One region of the Acidaminococcus hominis genome, then DNA from elsewhere that is predicted to be linked to it. Evidence: a T-box and tRNA genes for the amino acid it is inferred to sense, from the RefSeq annotation. Region 1 holds a T-box; the other holds one or more tRNA genes.
The links. The T-box of region 1 lies ahead of thrS (threonine--tRNA ligase). A T-box ahead of a tRNA ligase gene usually reads a tRNA of that ligase, here a tRNA-Thr.
Positions count from the first base shown of each region.

Region 2: it has a tRNA-Thr gene. The T-box ahead of thrS (threonine--tRNA ligase) is inferred to sense a tRNA for this amino acid. The anticodon was not compared.

Region 1 covers NZ_JAKVMG010000001.1:324,012-331,798, reverse strand. Annotated here, with positions in the region: gene LKE88_RS01595 (SGNH/GDSL hydrolase family protein) at 1-463, shown strand, start outside; gene LKE88_RS01590 (nitroreductase family protein) at 597-1,190, shown strand; gene rplT (50S ribosomal protein L20) at 1,337-1,690, opposite strand; gene rpmI (50S ribosomal protein L35) at 1,722-1,919, opposite strand; gene infC (translation initiation factor IF-3) at 1,938-2,441, opposite strand; gene thrS (threonine--tRNA ligase) at 2,650-4,554, opposite strand; T-box leader at 4,612-4,822, opposite strand; gene LKE88_RS01565 (lactate utilization protein) at 5,041-5,685, shown strand; gene LKE88_RS01560 (hypothetical protein) at 5,815-6,084, opposite strand; gene LKE88_RS01555 (ATP-grasp domain-containing protein) at 6,240-7,112, opposite strand; gene LKE88_RS01550 (helix-turn-helix domain-containing protein) at 7,776-7,787, opposite strand, start outside.
Region 2 covers NZ_JAKVMG010000001.1:1,989,688-1,997,474, forward strand. Annotated here, with positions in the region: gene LKE88_RS08915 (thiazole synthase) at 1-366, opposite strand, end outside; gene thiF (sulfur carrier protein ThiS adenylyltransferase ThiF) at 353-1,015, opposite strand; gene thiS (sulfur carrier protein ThiS) at 1,017-1,208, opposite strand; TPP riboswitch at 1,277-1,395, opposite strand; tRNA gene LKE88_RS08930 (tRNA-Thr) at 1,568-1,643, shown strand; gene LKE88_RS08935 (helix-turn-helix domain-containing protein) at 1,829-2,056, shown strand; gene LKE88_RS08940 (hypothetical protein) at 2,192-2,407, shown strand; gene murI (glutamate racemase) at 2,440-3,234, opposite strand; gene aroD (type I 3-dehydroquinate dehydratase) at 3,456-4,211, opposite strand; gene LKE88_RS08955 (aldehyde dehydrogenase family protein) at 4,478-5,914, opposite strand; gene LKE88_RS08960 (Gfo/Idh/MocA family protein) at 6,063-7,241, opposite strand; gene LKE88_RS08965 (LysR family transcriptional regulator) at 7,370-7,787, shown strand, end outside.

The DNA.
Region 1 (7,787 bases):
CGGCGATACCAGCGCAGCTACCCTGGACCGTTTTGACAAGGACGTACTGCCCTTCCACGTAAAATACCTGATTATCATGACCGGCAGCAACAGCCTTCGGGGCTGGGTCAGCGGCAATTCCGTGATCAGCGACCTGGATGCCCTCCGGCAAAAATGTGCGGATAATGGGATTGTTCCCATCTTCATGACCTTGCCGCCCATCAACCCGGCCAATATCAAGCAGGCCTTTGATGAGCCTACGGCGGACAACTGGCAAAGCCAATTCAAGCTTGTTAACGACTGGATCCGCAGCCAGCCCTACCACATTGACCTGTCCGGAGTTATCGACGAAAATCAGGAGCTGCCCACCAGTCTGGCTGCCGATGGGCTGCATCTGAACTTCCGGGGCAAGCAGCTGATGGCCCAAGCCATCAACAGCCAATGGCCCGGCATCATGGCCGCCCTCCAGCAAAACCATAACTAAACTGCATAGTGACTAGCAAAAAACCAGAAGGTGTAGGGAAATACAAGATAATTTCCCTACACCCTTGTTTTTTATAAATATACCCTATATAATTAAAGAAGGATAATTATTAACTACGAAAGGTGGAATATATATGAGAAACTTTGTAGAGGCCATTGCCAATCGCCGTACCAATTACGCGCTGGGCAAAAATATCCCTGTCAGCAAGGAACAAGTTGTAGAAACCGTGCAGAAACTGGTCCATGAAGTACCTTCTGCCTTCAATATGCAGTCCGGCCGGATTATCATTGCCACCGGCGAAAATCACGACAAAATCTGGAACATTACAATGGAAACCCTGCGGAAAATCGTGCCGGCAGAAGCTTTTGGCCGCACAGAAGACAAAATCAAAGGCTTTGCCGCTGTCTATGGTACCATTCTGTACTTTGACGAAACAGCTACCGTAAAGAATATGCAGGAACAATTCCCTGCCTATGCAGACAACTTCCCCATCTGGGCCCAACAAGCCAACGGGATGATGCAGTTCGCCATTTGGACGGCCCTGACCGATTTGGGCTTGGGTGTCAACATCCAGCATTACAATCCTCTGATTGATGAAGAAGTGAAAAAGACCTTTGGGGTTCCCGATTCCTGGCAGCTGATTGCCGAAATGCCCTTTGGGGAAGCCCTGCAGGCCCCCAATGCCATTACCAAATTGCCCATTGATGAACGGGTAAAGGTATTCTAATTCCAGGCACCTCCTAACCATGGCCTCCAGTCCCTACGGGGATCTGGGGGCCGTTTTTTTTGCGTCCCCAGCGCTTCTGCCCCTTTCTCCGACTTTTTGGGCATAAAAAAAGATACTGTAGGATTTCCCACAGTATCTTGTGTGTCTTACAGGGCAGCTTTAGCAGTTTCAACCAGCTTTGCGAAAGCAGCAGCATCGTTGACAGCCAGGTCAGCCAGAACTTTACGATCCAGTTCAACCCCAGCTTTGGTCAGGCCGCAGATGAAACGGCTGTAGCTCAGGCCGTTGGCACGAGTAGCAGCATTGATACGAGCGATCCACAATTGACGGAATTCGCGTTTCTTTGCTCTTCTGTCCCGACGAGCGTACATCAGGCCTTTCATTACGGTTTCATTAGCTTTTCTGAACAGCTTGCTCTTGGAACCTCTGTAGCCTTTAGCCAGCTTCAGAATGTGTTTATGACGTCTATGAGCAGTTACACCAACTTTAATTCTTGCCATTCTCTTACTCCTCCTTGGATTCTAATCGTGCTTATGCGTAAGGCAGCATTCTTGCTACGCGTTCATGGTCAGTCTTATGAACCAGCGTGGCTTTACGCAGATTTCTCTTCCGGGCAGGAGATTTGTGCTCCAGAATGTGGCTCTTGAAGGCTTTTGCGCGTTTGAATTCACCGGAACCAGTGACTTTAAAACGTTTCGCAGCGGATCTGCGGGTTTTCATTTTCGGCATAATTTGACTTCCTCCTTGTTATTTGGCGCTTTTAGGTGCCACAATCATAATCATGTTGCGGCCCTCGAGTTTGGGTTTTCTTTCAACCACAGCAATTTCCTGCAGTTTATCCGCCATTTTATTCAGTAATTCTTCACCCAGTTCAGGGTGGGTCAATTCCCGGCCTCTGAACATAATGGTCACTTTTACCTTGTCACCGCTTTCCAGGAAGCGGACGGCGTTTTTGGTTTTAACGTCAAAATCGTGGTCTTCGATGCGGATACGCAGTTTAACTTCCTTTACATCGATCACTCTCTGGCGCTTACGGGCTTCTTTTTCCCGTTTTTGCTGTTCATACTGGTACTTACCATAATCCATAATCCGGCATACCGGCGGTTTTGCTTTCGGAGCAATTTCCACCAGGTCCAGATGCCGTTGTTCAGCCAGATTCAGGGCCTCACTCAAGGACATAATACCCAGCTGTTCACCATCAGCAGAGTTCACGCGGACTTCTCTAGCACGAATCTCTTCATTAATTCGCAGTTCTTCTTTCGCTATGACTGCTCACCTCCATCAGTTAATCACAACTTCTCAAATTCTCAAAAATAAAAAACGGGCGAACCAAAGTCCACCCGTTCAAAATACGTATCAATGACCCTGTCGAGCGTTGCCGCAAGGTGAGAAGCAGGTGGCCTCTACTTGGTTACTTGATTATAATACCACAGAGGCCCCCCACTGTCAACCGTATTTCTTATTTTTTGTTTTTGATTTCATCCAACAGTTTGGCCGTGAAAGCATCTACGTCCATAGCCCCTTGGTCCCCTTCGCTGCGGCTGCGGACGGAAACCGTGTTGCTTTCCACTTCCTTCTCGCCGATAACCAGCATATAAGGAACCTTCTTGACCTGGGCTTCCCGGATCTTGTAGCCAATCTTTTCATTCCGGTCATCCAGATGTACCCGTACGTTCAGGGCCAGCAGCTTGTCCGTTACCTTCTTGGCGTAGTCATTGTACTTGTCCGTAATGGGCATTACCCGAACCTGTTCCGGAGCCAGCCAAGCCGGGAAAGCACCGGCATAGTTTTCAATCAGGATACCAATGAAGCGTTCAATGGACCCATACACCACTCTGTGGATCATAACCGGACGATGTTTTTGCCCGTCTTCGCCAGTATAGGTCAGATCGAATTTTTCCGGCAGCAGCATATCCAGCTGGATGGTGCCGCACTGCCAGGTCCGGCCAATGGAATCCTTCAGATGGAAGTCGATCTTGGGGCCGTAGAAAGCGCCGTCGCCTTCATTGATGGTGTACTTCAGGCCGAAGTCGTCCATGGCTTTTTTCAGGGCGCCGGTGGTCATTTCCCAGGTAGCGTCGTCACCCATGGAGTTGTCCGGACGGGTGGACAGTTCTGCATGGTAGGTCAGGCCGAAGGTAGCGTATACTTCGTCAAACAGCCGGATGGTTTCTTGGATAACGCTTTCAATCTGGCTGGGCATCATGAAGATATGGGCATCATCCTGGGTGAAGCAGCGTACCCGGAACAGGCCGTGCAGGGCACCGGACAGTTCATGGCGGTGTACCAGGCCCAATTCGCCCACCCGCAGGGGCAGTTCCTTGTAGGAGTGGGGCGTGTTGGCGTAAACCAGCATGCCGCCGGGGCAGTTCATGGGTTTAATGGCGTAATCCTGGTCATCAATCTTGGTGAAATACATATTTTCCTTGTAATGATCCCAGTGACCGGAGGTTTCCCACAGCTGCCGGTTCATGATCATAGGAGTCATAACTTCCTGATAGCCATATTTTCTATGAACTTCTCTCCAGTAATCAATCAGCGTATTGCGGATGATCATGCCGTTGGGCAGGAAGAACGGGAAGCCGGGGCCGTAATCGCTGAGCATGAAGATACCCAGTTCCTTGCCCAGTTTCCGGTGGTCGCGCTTGGCAGCTTCTTCCATCATATGCAGGTATTCTTCCAGTTCTTCTTTGGTGGCAAAAGCCGTACCATAAATACGCTGGAGCATCTTGTTGTGTTCATCGCCGCGCCAGTAGGCACCAGCAATGCTCATAAGCTTGAACGCCTTTACACGGCCCGTGGAGGGGCAATGCGGGCCGGCACACAGGTCGGTGAAGTCGCCCTGGGTATAGGTGCTGATAACGGCATCTTTCGGCAGGTCTTCAATCAGTTCCACCTTGTAGGGTTCATCTTCTGCCTTGAATTTGGCCAAAGCTTCTTCCCGGGGCAATTCATTGCGCACCAGAGGATAGTTGGCTTTGATGATTTTGCCCATTTCTTTTTCAATGGCAGCCAAATCTTCCGGCGTAAAAACGTGTTCACTGTCCAGGTCATAGTAGAAGCCTTTGTCAATGGCAGGGCCAATGGCAAACTTCGTGCCCGGGAACAGATGCTGAATGGCCTGGGCCATGACATGGGAAGCCGTATGGCGAATGGCATGGAGGCCTTCTTCAGAATCCGGAGTAACGAATTCCACCTGGGCATCGTGGTCCAGGGTATCGCTCAAATCTTTGTTGACACCGTCAACCTTGGCCAGCAGGGCTTGTTTGCCCAGTTTCTGGGACAGGCTCTTGGCAATGGACAGCAAGCTGCTGCCTGCTTCAACTTCTTTTACACTGCCATCCAGCAGTTTTACTTGAATCATTGACATGATAGTTCCTCCTCTATTCTTAGCCAGGCAAAACAAAAAACCCGTCCCTGTAATAGGGACGGGCCTAAGCTCGCGGTTCCACCCTGATTGGTTCGACAATACGAACCCTCTCGGACCCTTTAACGCAGGATTACGATCTGGCTTACTATTGGTTCAGCAGATGGTTTGAAGGTGGTTACCTGCCACTTATCCGGGTCGGTTCTCAGCATTCCGACTTCTCTGTACAGCATCTATGACAGCTTGTCCTTCGCATTACCTTTGGCTTTTGAAATTGGCTTAATTATACCACGGGAGAAAATATTGTCAACCCCGGAGAACCATTTTCCAAAAATAATCCCCTACGGGAAGCTTTTTGGAATAAAATGTAACATTTCATACATAGAAAGTACAATCTAAAAAAATGCTGAAAATTCTACTGCCTTCCAGTTGCCCCTACGCCCCCCACTCTGCTACAATCCATCTTATAAAGGGGGAGTTCAAATGGATCGTTCTGATACTATGCATACCATGTATGACAAAAAGGGCCCTGTGGTGGCCAAGAATTTTGAAAAACGGGGCTTTGCAGCCTATTACTGTCCCACCCAGGAAGAAGCTCTGTCCAAGGCCATTTCTCTGATTCCAGCCACGGATGTGGTTTCCTGGGGCGGCACCGTTTCTGCCACCCAAATCGGCCTGCTTGACTACGTAAAGGCCCACAACAAGGTGATTGACCGGGATACCGCCAAAAATCCTGCGGAAAAATGGGAGCTGATGCGCCAGGCCCTGCTCTGCGACACCTACATTATGGGCAGCAACGCCGCCACCGAAGACGGCCAGCTGTTTAACGTGGACAACAACGGCAACCGGGTAGCCGCCCTGTGTTTTGGTCCCAACCAGGTTCTGGTCATTTTGGGCATGAATAAATTTGCCCCCACCCTGGAAGCCGCCATTGCCCGGGCCCGTTCTGTGGCTGCCCCCATCAACACCCAGCGCTTTGCCATCAAAACACCCTGTCTGGTCAATGGCATGTGTGCCGATTGCCTGAGCCCCGACAGCATCTGCAACCAGTTGGTCCACACCCGCCGCAACGGCGGCCCCAAAGGCCGGATCAAAGTGATTCTGGTAGGAGAAAATCTGGGCTATTGAAGCCAAAATCCTATAAAAGGCTGTCCGTACTTGGGCAGCCTTTTTTGATTTTCCAGCTTGGTGAATTGGAGACTTCCTGATTTTCCGCTTTTTCCCGGGGTCTCACAAGGCGCCGGCTTTTACCCAAAATTAGCCCCTCAGAAGGCTGTTTATCTCTTCGTTGGCCAGTTCTTGCGCCTGCTGCCGTCTCCAATTCAGTTCCCGCGCATACTCCTGCTCGTCCAGCCCTTCCGGAATGTCCCGTTTCAGGATTTCCAGGGTCTCCTGTTCCCGTTCTTCCACATCGTCAAGGAATTTCTCCAGACTGGCCTGGGGATGTTTCAGCTCTTTTAAGAGTCTCGGATTATAATCCTTCAGGTCCTCAATCAACGCTTTCGCTCTGCTGCTGTTTTTACCCATTTCTCTCGCCTCCAAATTGTCTAAAATACCATTTCGTTTATTTCAAGCCTGGAAATTTCAGGTTTAAAATAAATTTTTATAGAAAAAGCCGATTCCCCAATCCCCATACCTACCCTACATCCACATTTCTTTTTGAAGCAATCACATGTTCCACCTTATGTAGAGCAGCCATTAAGACACTCATATAGCGTCTTGTAATATGTTTCATAGTCTACAGAATCCGGTAGTCCGGAAACGCCGCCGTCCCCAGTCTCAAGAATTTTCCAATTTCCATCTTCTAACTCGGCATAATCCACGGTGTAGTAATTGCTGCCCAGCCTGCGATAGTGGTCAATCAGCTTCTGCGGAGGCCTTGGGGTAGCTGTTCCTTGGCCCGAATTGCGACTGATTGATGCCGGTATATGGTTGATGTAAAACACTCGATATTCGTTTGTATGATTTTCATACCGTTTTAGCGGGAGGTACTCTTTAATACAGATACCGCCTGTCAGCAGGTCTCCCCGGTACTTGTAAAATTCTCCCATCCAATAATCAAACTCCTGCTGAGTTACCGCTGCATCAAAATATTTGGGGAACTTTGTTCCCTTAACTGACTTCACATAGTCTTTCACCATGAAGCGGGAGAACTGTTTCTGAAGCTCAGCCACTGGAATCTCCGCATGAAGTGGATAAATCAGCATTTTCGCTGTATCTGCCTCCACGTATGGATACACATTGGGAAAAGTATGCAGCAACTTATATTGTTCCGGACTGGTAATTAATTGGATATTCTCCTTCAGCAGCAGGTTATAAAATTTTTCATATTGCTCCGGTTTCATCATCCACCCCCTGTAAACCGCCCTTGTAAGCTCTGCGGGAGCAGTGGATAGAATCAGTCTGCCTTCCTCAAACCAGGCATCATACCCAAATAAAGTCGCTCGAAACAATCCAGTACCCAATGCTGCCAGGTACTCCTCTCGCAATTCCTCATCTACTTTCTTAGGGTCAAAATAACTGGAAGGAAAAATAAGCATACTCACCAACGCCATCACTACCTTTTTTCTTATATAAAACCTCCTGCATTCGGTGCCTGCGCTATACAGATTTTGTCGCTTCTTGGCAAAGTATCAAATCCCTCCTGTCTTTACTTCAAAATTGCCAAAGCCAGTGCAATCAGAGATATTGCCAGTGCCAGATAAGAAATATATTTGTCCATGTTTCTCCCCCCTCCTCATACGATTCATACCACAGCCCGTAATCACCCTAAGCCCTATTGCCATTACGCTTTTGCCGTGTATATTCATAAGCAGCATCATACCGCAAGCCATTATCACCAGGATACGGCTTATCGTGCTTTATTTCTTCCCACCAAATTTTCTTAGGGATTCCCTCAGGAAAAGCATCACAATAAGGACGGCCTATCATGTCTTCCCTTGGATAAACAGCATAATGTTTGCACGTCATACATTTACATATTGGAAACATAAACAAGACCTTGCCTCTTGAATAAGATCTGATTCTTTCACAGCTAGCCACACTGTAAAACGTTTGCAGTTTTTAAAATCCCTCCAGTTTTTCTTCTCCCTTCAGTATAGCAGATGTCCTGGTCAAAAAAGCTCCCAGAAGTTTTGCTGTCGTTTTCTTCCCGGCTGCCCAGTACAATTTGAACCAAACAAAAAAGGAGCCCCTCGCAGGGACTCCCTTCTTGTTGCTTATTTCTTCGG
Region 2 (7,787 bases), 1.7 Mb from region 1:
GGCCAGAAGTTCCGTGGCCTTGATGGTTTCCTGGTTGTCCGGCAGCAGGTACCGGCTGTCCCGCATGATTTCAATTTTCACGAAGTTCCCGCAGCCCAGTTCCCGGGCCAGTTTGGCAATGCGCACCGCCTCCTGGGCATTCCGGGCGCCGGAGGTATTGGGCAGCAGGGTTACGTCTTGGGGAATGTACTGAAGGATATTGTCCTGTCCAGTGGTATTGGTCCGGCGGACCGCCAGGGTAATCATTTCGGCACCGGCGTCCTGAATGGCCGTTTGAATTAACGGCAGGGAATATTTCCCCGAGCCCAGAATAAAGCGGGAATGGAAGATTTTGCCTCCCAGCTGCCAAGTATCATTTGCGTTCATAGTATTCATCCTTTCCAATTTTTTCTGTTTCTCCAGCTAGCAGCTGAAGCACCGTAAGGGCCTCCTGGGCCGCACACAAATTGACCCGGGCCCCGTAGAGCCCGTCTCCGTCCCGGATATCCGCCGTCCTGTCCCCGCACAGGTAAAAATGAGGGGACAGTTTGCGCACCCGGACCCGGTTGCCGGAGGAAAAGCCGGCCATACCGGAGGCGGCCACCAGCACCGCCTGGGGAAAGCACTCCCGGACCGTATTGCACAAAAGTGCCTTTTCCCGGGGCCCGTCAAAGGCTTCTACAATCAAGTCATAGCCGGCCAGCTCCTGGGGGATATTTTCCGCCGTCAGCCGCAGGATCCGGGGCACCAACTCTGCGTAGGGGGTAATCCGCCGCAGGCTCGCCACCAGGGCCTCCGCCTTGTACTGGCCCAGCTGGTCCATAAAATACAGCTGCCGGTTGAGATTGGTGGCTTCCACCCGGTCGTCGTCCACCAGCCGTAGGTGTCCTACCCCAGCCCGGACCAAAAGCTCCGCTACCCGGGAGCCTAGGCCCCCCAGCCCGCAAATGGCCACCCGGCCCTGGCGGAATTTGGCCTGACGCGCCGCTCCGTGGCGGCTTTCCAGGGCGTCAAACCATTCTTTTTGGCTGAGCATCTCAGCCCCCGCCTACAAACGACACGATCTCTAGCACGTCTTCCGGCTGGAGCAGCACCGAGGCATACTGGCTTTTGGGCACAATGTCCCCGTTTCGTTCCACGGCTACGTTGCCCAGGTCGATCTGCCGCTCCCGAAGGTACGCCAGCAGGGTCCGGCCCTCAGCCTTTTCTTCTTTTCCATTGATTCGCATTTCCAAGGCCTCCTTGTTTTGGGACAACAAAAAAGAGAAGCCACCTGAATCCGGGTAACTTCTCTTGCCGTTTTGCTCGTTTGCATCCCTACGTTGGCATTATCCAAATCAGGTTCACGGGTCGAAGGGCCTACCTTCCTCTCAGCCTGTCCGGCATTTCTGCCTGCAAGCTCCCCTACCCTGCGGTTTTCACCGCCGGCTTCTCTATTCTGTTTGCTTTTGATTATACCGCTATTTTCTGGAAATTGCAAAAAACAGGTTAACTTTATACGCTCCCAAAATCTTCCGTTTGCCGCCCGAAAAATACAGATCAGGCCTTGAAAAAAAGCGGAAAACATGGTAAAATACTCTCCATGAATGCTACTGTAGCTCAGTTGGTAGAGCATCTCATTCGTAATGAGAGGGTCGTAGGTTCGAATCCTATCAGTAGCTCCATTTTTTTACCCTTTTTTGGACCTGCCGGGTTTCCGGTCTCCCCAGGGAGACGGAGACCTGTTTTTTTATGCCCCAAAACGGCTCTTTTCTGGGAGGATTTCGCCCCACCCTTCCTGCTATACTGAAAGTATGGAAAAACGCAGGATTGCCCCCTGCCCTGGCAGGAGGCAGCAAAGGAGGAGCCTATGGATATTACAGAGATCATCAAGGAAAAATTGGCAGACCGCAGCCTGCACCAGCGGGACCTGGCGGAACGGACGGGCATCCGGAAGGACTCCCTGTCCCTGTACGTGAACCGGAAGCGGGAGCCCAATCTGGAAACCCTGCTGCGGATTTTGGAGGGGCTGCATTGCAGCCTGGAGGTCCGGGATGAGGAAACCGGGGAAACCTACCAGGTGGCCGCCGGGGATTAATTTCCCCAAACACTTACCTGGGAGGATTTCACCCCACCCTCCCTGCTATACTGAAAGTAAGGGAAGCTGTAGGGCCTGGCTAAAGCCGGATTGGGGAATCCGGGGCGCCGGGCCCACCAGAAAGGATGGATGCCTATGGAAGATTGGGAAGAAGATAAATACCTCAAGAAAAAACGCCTGTCGGTGCGCATGGAGGAGGAGCCCCTCCGGCGGTTTGGGGAGCTCTGCCGGCAGCAGGGCACTACCCCCAGCCACGTGATCCGGGATTTCATCTTCCGGTTTATTGCCCGGAACTCAAAAACCCCCAGGCAGGGGAACGCTTCTGGGGAAAGCAAAAAACAGGATGTGTGACCACCAGGGTCATACATCCTGTTTTTGCTTTATCATAATTGAATCAGCTTGAAGACGCAGCCGTTTGTGTCCATGACCCGCTGGGCCAGCCGCTGGCCCCGTTCCACATCGGCGGTAAAGCAGATTTCCGTTTCCCCGATGCCTTCCGTCTGGGCCAGTCCCCGGGCCGCCAGGTCCTCGATGGCATCCTGGGTGGTCCGCTCTGCCGGGTCCAGAATGGTCACCTGGGATCCCAGGGCCTTTTGCAGCTCTTCCCGGACGAAGGGATAATGGGTGCAGGCCAGGAGCACCGTATCCACGTCATGGGCCTTCAGGTCGTCGGCATATTCCTGTACGGCGCTGGCCAGTTCCGGAGTGCCAAATTTCTCCCCTTCAATCAGGGGCACAAATTTAGGGCAGCCCTGCCCAAACACCTGGATTTCCGGGTCCATGGCCTGGATTTCCCGTTTATGGGCCCCGGTGGACACCGTAAAGTCCGTGGCCACAAAGCCCACCCGTTTGTTCTTGGTTACGCCTTTCACCATCCGGGCGCCTTTGGCCATACCGATAACGGAAAAGTCATACCCGTTTTGGATCACGTCCTTACCCAGCACCGTAATGGTGTTGCAGGCCACCACCAGCTGCTTGATGTGCCGTTTGTCCAGGTAGGCGGTCATATCCCCTACAAATTCAATGATCTGTTCCCGGGACCGGTTGCCATAGGGCGTCCGTGCCGTATCCCCGATAAAGATAAAATCCTCGTGGGGCATTTTTGCCCGGAGCCATTTCAGCACCGTCAAGCCCCCTACTCCTGAATCGATTACGCCAATGGGTTGTTTCTTATCCATCTGTATGCCCCCTCTTTAGACTGCCGCGCCGGCAGGTTCGTTCACCTTCTATTATACCGCAAAACAATCCTGTATTTACAAAAAATTCAGCAGCGGTCCAAAAGACCGCTGCCAGTTGTTGCAAAGCTGGGTGCTGAAGGAAAAATAAACGGACAAATTTCTCCGTTTTCCCCTTTAGCCCATAAAAAAACAGGTGCAGTTCTCACCACACCTGTACGCTTTTAGGCCAGGCTCTTTAAGAATATGGACAGGCCGTTGGCTGGCAGCTGTCCCGGTGCCGAAGCTTTGCCGGCAGTGCCGAAGGTAATGCAGGAACCGAAGGCTTCGCCGCAGATCCTGCTGATGACGCCCTTGTGCCCCATGGACATGGTAATCACCGGCGTTTCATCGTGTTCTTCCTTCATGGTCAGGGTGGCATCCAACAGGGTCAGCACATCCCGTTCCGACTGGGGCATCACGGCGAATTTGGCAATGTCACAGCCCAGGTCCTGCATCTTGCACAGGTTCCGGACGATGATGTCCTTGTCCGGGGTACTCTTGAAATTGTGCCGGGAGCCAACCACCTTGACGCCGGCTTCGTGGGCCGCCTCTACAATGGTCTTCATGGCTTTTTCGCCCCGGGACAGTTCCACGTCCACCAGATCAATCAGGCCGCTGTCAATAACCGCCAGGAGCAGATCCACATAGTCCTGGGTATCGATTTCCATCATGCCGCCTTCTACGTCCGTGCGGACGGTGAAGAGCAGCGGCAGGTTCCACAACTGGTCCCGGAACAGGGTCATGGGTTTAATCCGAACTTCCGGATCCGTTACATTGTTGAAGAAATCTGCTCTCCATTCAATCAGGTCACAGGGGGAATTCATGATTAGATTCACGGATTTCCGCACCCCTGCGTAATCGCTGTCCGAAATGGGGATGGCAATCTTGGGCATTCCTTCGCCGATACGTACATTCTTTACCTTTACTACTTCGCTCATTTGGCTTACCTCTTTCCATGCTACTATCCTACTGGTTTGCTATAAGTGACTAAAAGTATACCACCCAAAGTTACTGCTGTCAAACATTCTTGCCACAAATTTTAAATTTTTGTAAACAATTGCACCATTTATTACAGGTTAACTTTTCCTGTAAAGAAAGAAGGATGCGCGGCCATTAGAGGGGAAAAGCCGCACATCCTTCTTATCTATAAGAGGATTCAATATGAGTAATTCGCAAATGGTGCCAAGAAAATGGTCAAGCTGGATTATTCTTCGTCCATGCCCGGTTTGAAGAAGTCACCGAACAGTTCTTCGTTGGAAGGCATATCGTATTCCAGAGGACGGGATACCCAAGTGGTGTTCATGTAATGTTTCAGGGAGATGTTCTCGGAAACAATGTTGCCGCCCCAGGTGCCGCAGCCCATGGAAGAGGTCGGAGGCATGCCGTTCCAAGCGGAACCAGAGTTGCCTCTGTTGTTAGGTTGACGAACCATGATACGGGAAACAGGAGCTGCTTTGCCCAGACGATCGATATGGTCATCATCGAAGGAGTAGATGCCGCAGGAGTGGCCTTTGCCGCCTACTTCGAAGATAGCTCTCATCATATCCAGAGCGTTTTCGAATTCGCCTTTGTATTTGAACAGGGTCAGCAGGGTGGTCAGTTTTTCGCTGGAGAAGAAGAATTGTTTGCCGATATGTTCGATGCCGCCGCCAGTTACAGCGATGAATTTACGGTCAGCAGGGATGGTGAAGCCAGCAGCTTCAGCCAGGGCTTGCGGGCTAACGGCAACGGTGTCAGGCAGACGGTGGCCGGTTTCATCCCACATAACCTTTTTAATCTTTTCAGCTTCTTCTTCGTTGGCCAGGTAAGCGCCTTCTTCAACCAGGGCTTTTACGAAGCCATCGTAAACTTCTTCAGAAATAACCAGGTTGCCGTCGCAGGAGCAGCCAGAACCAAAGTCGGAAGTCTTGGAAATCCGGGTGTTGGCAGCAGCTTCTTTTTGACGTTCCGGAGTGTTGCAGGTGTTATCAATGATAACGGTAGCGTTGCCGGCGCCAGAACCATAGGCAGGAACGCCCTGGCTGTAAGCAGCCTTAACCATGGGCCGTCCGCCGGTAGCGATGATCAGGTCAGCCCGTTTCATCAGTTCGGAAGACAGGGCAATGCTGGGTTTTTCAACGCCTTGGATGATGTCGGCAGGAGCGCCTTCACGAACCAGGGTGTCACGGATCAGGTTGATGGTCTTGTTGGTGATGTTCTTAGCTCTGGGATGCGGAGAGAAGACAACAGTGTCTCTGCATTTGATAGCAAACAGAATCTGGCCAGCAGGAGTCAGGCAGGGGTTGGTGGTCGGAACCAGGGAAACGATTACGCCAACGGGTTTTGCATATTTCACAATGCCTTTTTCAGGAATGGTTTCTACTACACCGATGCTGGGGTTGCGCAGGCAATCTCTCAGGATCAATTTGATTTTGTTTCTCTTGTTTCTCTTGGAGACTTTGTCGCCCAGACGGGTTTCGTCAACGGCTTCGTCGCAGATCTTGCCCCAAACCTTCAGGTCGCATACAGCGGCTGCTACAGCTTGGCACAGTCTATCAATACGTTTTTGATCATAGGTTTCCAGAATCTTTTGTGCTGCATGAGCACGGGCAATTTTCTCTTCACAGACAGCAATTTCTTCGGGAGTTACTTCTCTTGCCATTATTATCTCTCCTTTGCATTCTTCACACGGAATCTTCTAATTATTCCGTTTCGTTAAGTTCATTATACTTTGAATTGACTGATTAATCTAATACAAGATTTATTGCTTTATGATAGAGTCTTTCTATAGTTTTATTTATAGATACAATCTATAAATCGACTCTTTTCCCTGATTCTGCCGATAGGTACGCAGCATAGATTACTTTCATGGTTTCACGGGCTACGGCAAAATCTTCCGACGTATCCCAATCATAGGCCACTGCCTTCAGGAATCGGGTCAGTTCATCGGCGTAGCCCCGGATCACTTCATCGCTGACAAAGGCCTTGTTCCAGCCAATGGCCTGGGGCAGCATTTCGCTGATGTACACGTCCTGCATCCCATCCTGGTCCAGGAAATACGTATTCATCAGATCCGTAGGCGTCAGGTTGCAGACAAGGGCCGCATCGTTGGCGTAAACCTCAATATAGTTTTTGGTGCCCCCCAGCACCGTATCGCTGGCAATGGTCAGGCATTTGGTACCATCGGAGAAGATCACCGTTACAGCGGCGTAATCCTCCACGTCCAGGGGATTGGCCCGGATGTGCCGGTGCTCATAGGCATTCAGGCAGCGGGTGGTTTGACCCACATCGGCAGAAACGCTTTGGACCGTAATGGTTTCGCCCCGGGCGGCTGCCTCCTGCTGCTTGAGCCATAGCATGCCGCTTAAGGGGTGGGTACCGGTACGGATCAGGGTGCCGCCGCCCACCTTGCTCCACTGGCTGGACAAGGCGGAGCTGGAGCCGCTCAGGCTCTCCTCCCCTTTCATAAAGAGGATTTTGGACTTTTTGGCCCGGACCACCTCTGCGGCCTTCCGGACGGCCGGGGCATAGAGGAAGTTTTCCGCGTACATGAATTTCCGGTCCGACTGCCGGAGCACCTGCCCCAATTTCTCCATTTCGGCCAGCACCTGCTCATACATGACCTGTTTGGGGGTATCCCCCACCCGTTCTTCCCCAGGCTTGCCAAAATACCCGGTCAGGGGCTTTTCGCAGATGACGTGCTTGCCGGCCTGAATGGCCTGAATGGCCATGGGAATGTGCAGCAGAGGCGGCGTTACAATATCCACCACAGTGATTTCCGGATCCTCCAGCATTTTTTCGTAGGAAGTTTCCACCTGTTCGTAGCCAAATTCTGCCTGGACCTTTAGGGCCAGCTCCGGCACAGTATCACAGATGGTCTTTAGCCGGAAGGGTACGCCCCCGGACTTTTTATATCCATTGCCGTGAAGCCGGGCAGCATACCCCGCTCCTACGGTGCCAATGACCACAGGCTGCAATTCTTTTTCCATACTTCCATCTCTTTTTGGGGCCGGCAAGCGGCCCGATTGATAGAAAACACTGTTATTTTTCCATAGAAAGCTTCTATAATTTTTTCCTTTCCCATGATACAATGAAGAAGTATCACAGGAGGTATCCCATGACATTACTGCAATTGCTTTACTTTGACACCCTGGCCCGGGTACTTCACTATACCCGCGCAGCCCAAGAGCTCCATATTTCCCAGCCCAGCCTTTCCTACGCCATCAATGAACTGGAAAAGGAACTGGACGTTCAGCTTTTTGTCCGGGAAAAGCGTCATATTACCCTGACCCCCTACGGCCAGCGCTTTCTGCCCTATGTGCAGAAGGCCCTCCAGTCCCTGGACCAGGGAAAAACCACCCTAAAAGAAATGAAGGGGGAAGCGGAATACGTGGTCCGTTTGGGCTACTTCCATTCCATTTCCTCCTCCCTGATTCCTTCCATGATGGAGTCCTTTTACCAGGACCTGTCCCACCGGCAGACGCATTTTCAATTTTCAGAAGGTACATCCTACCAGATCTATTCCCAGGTCAAGG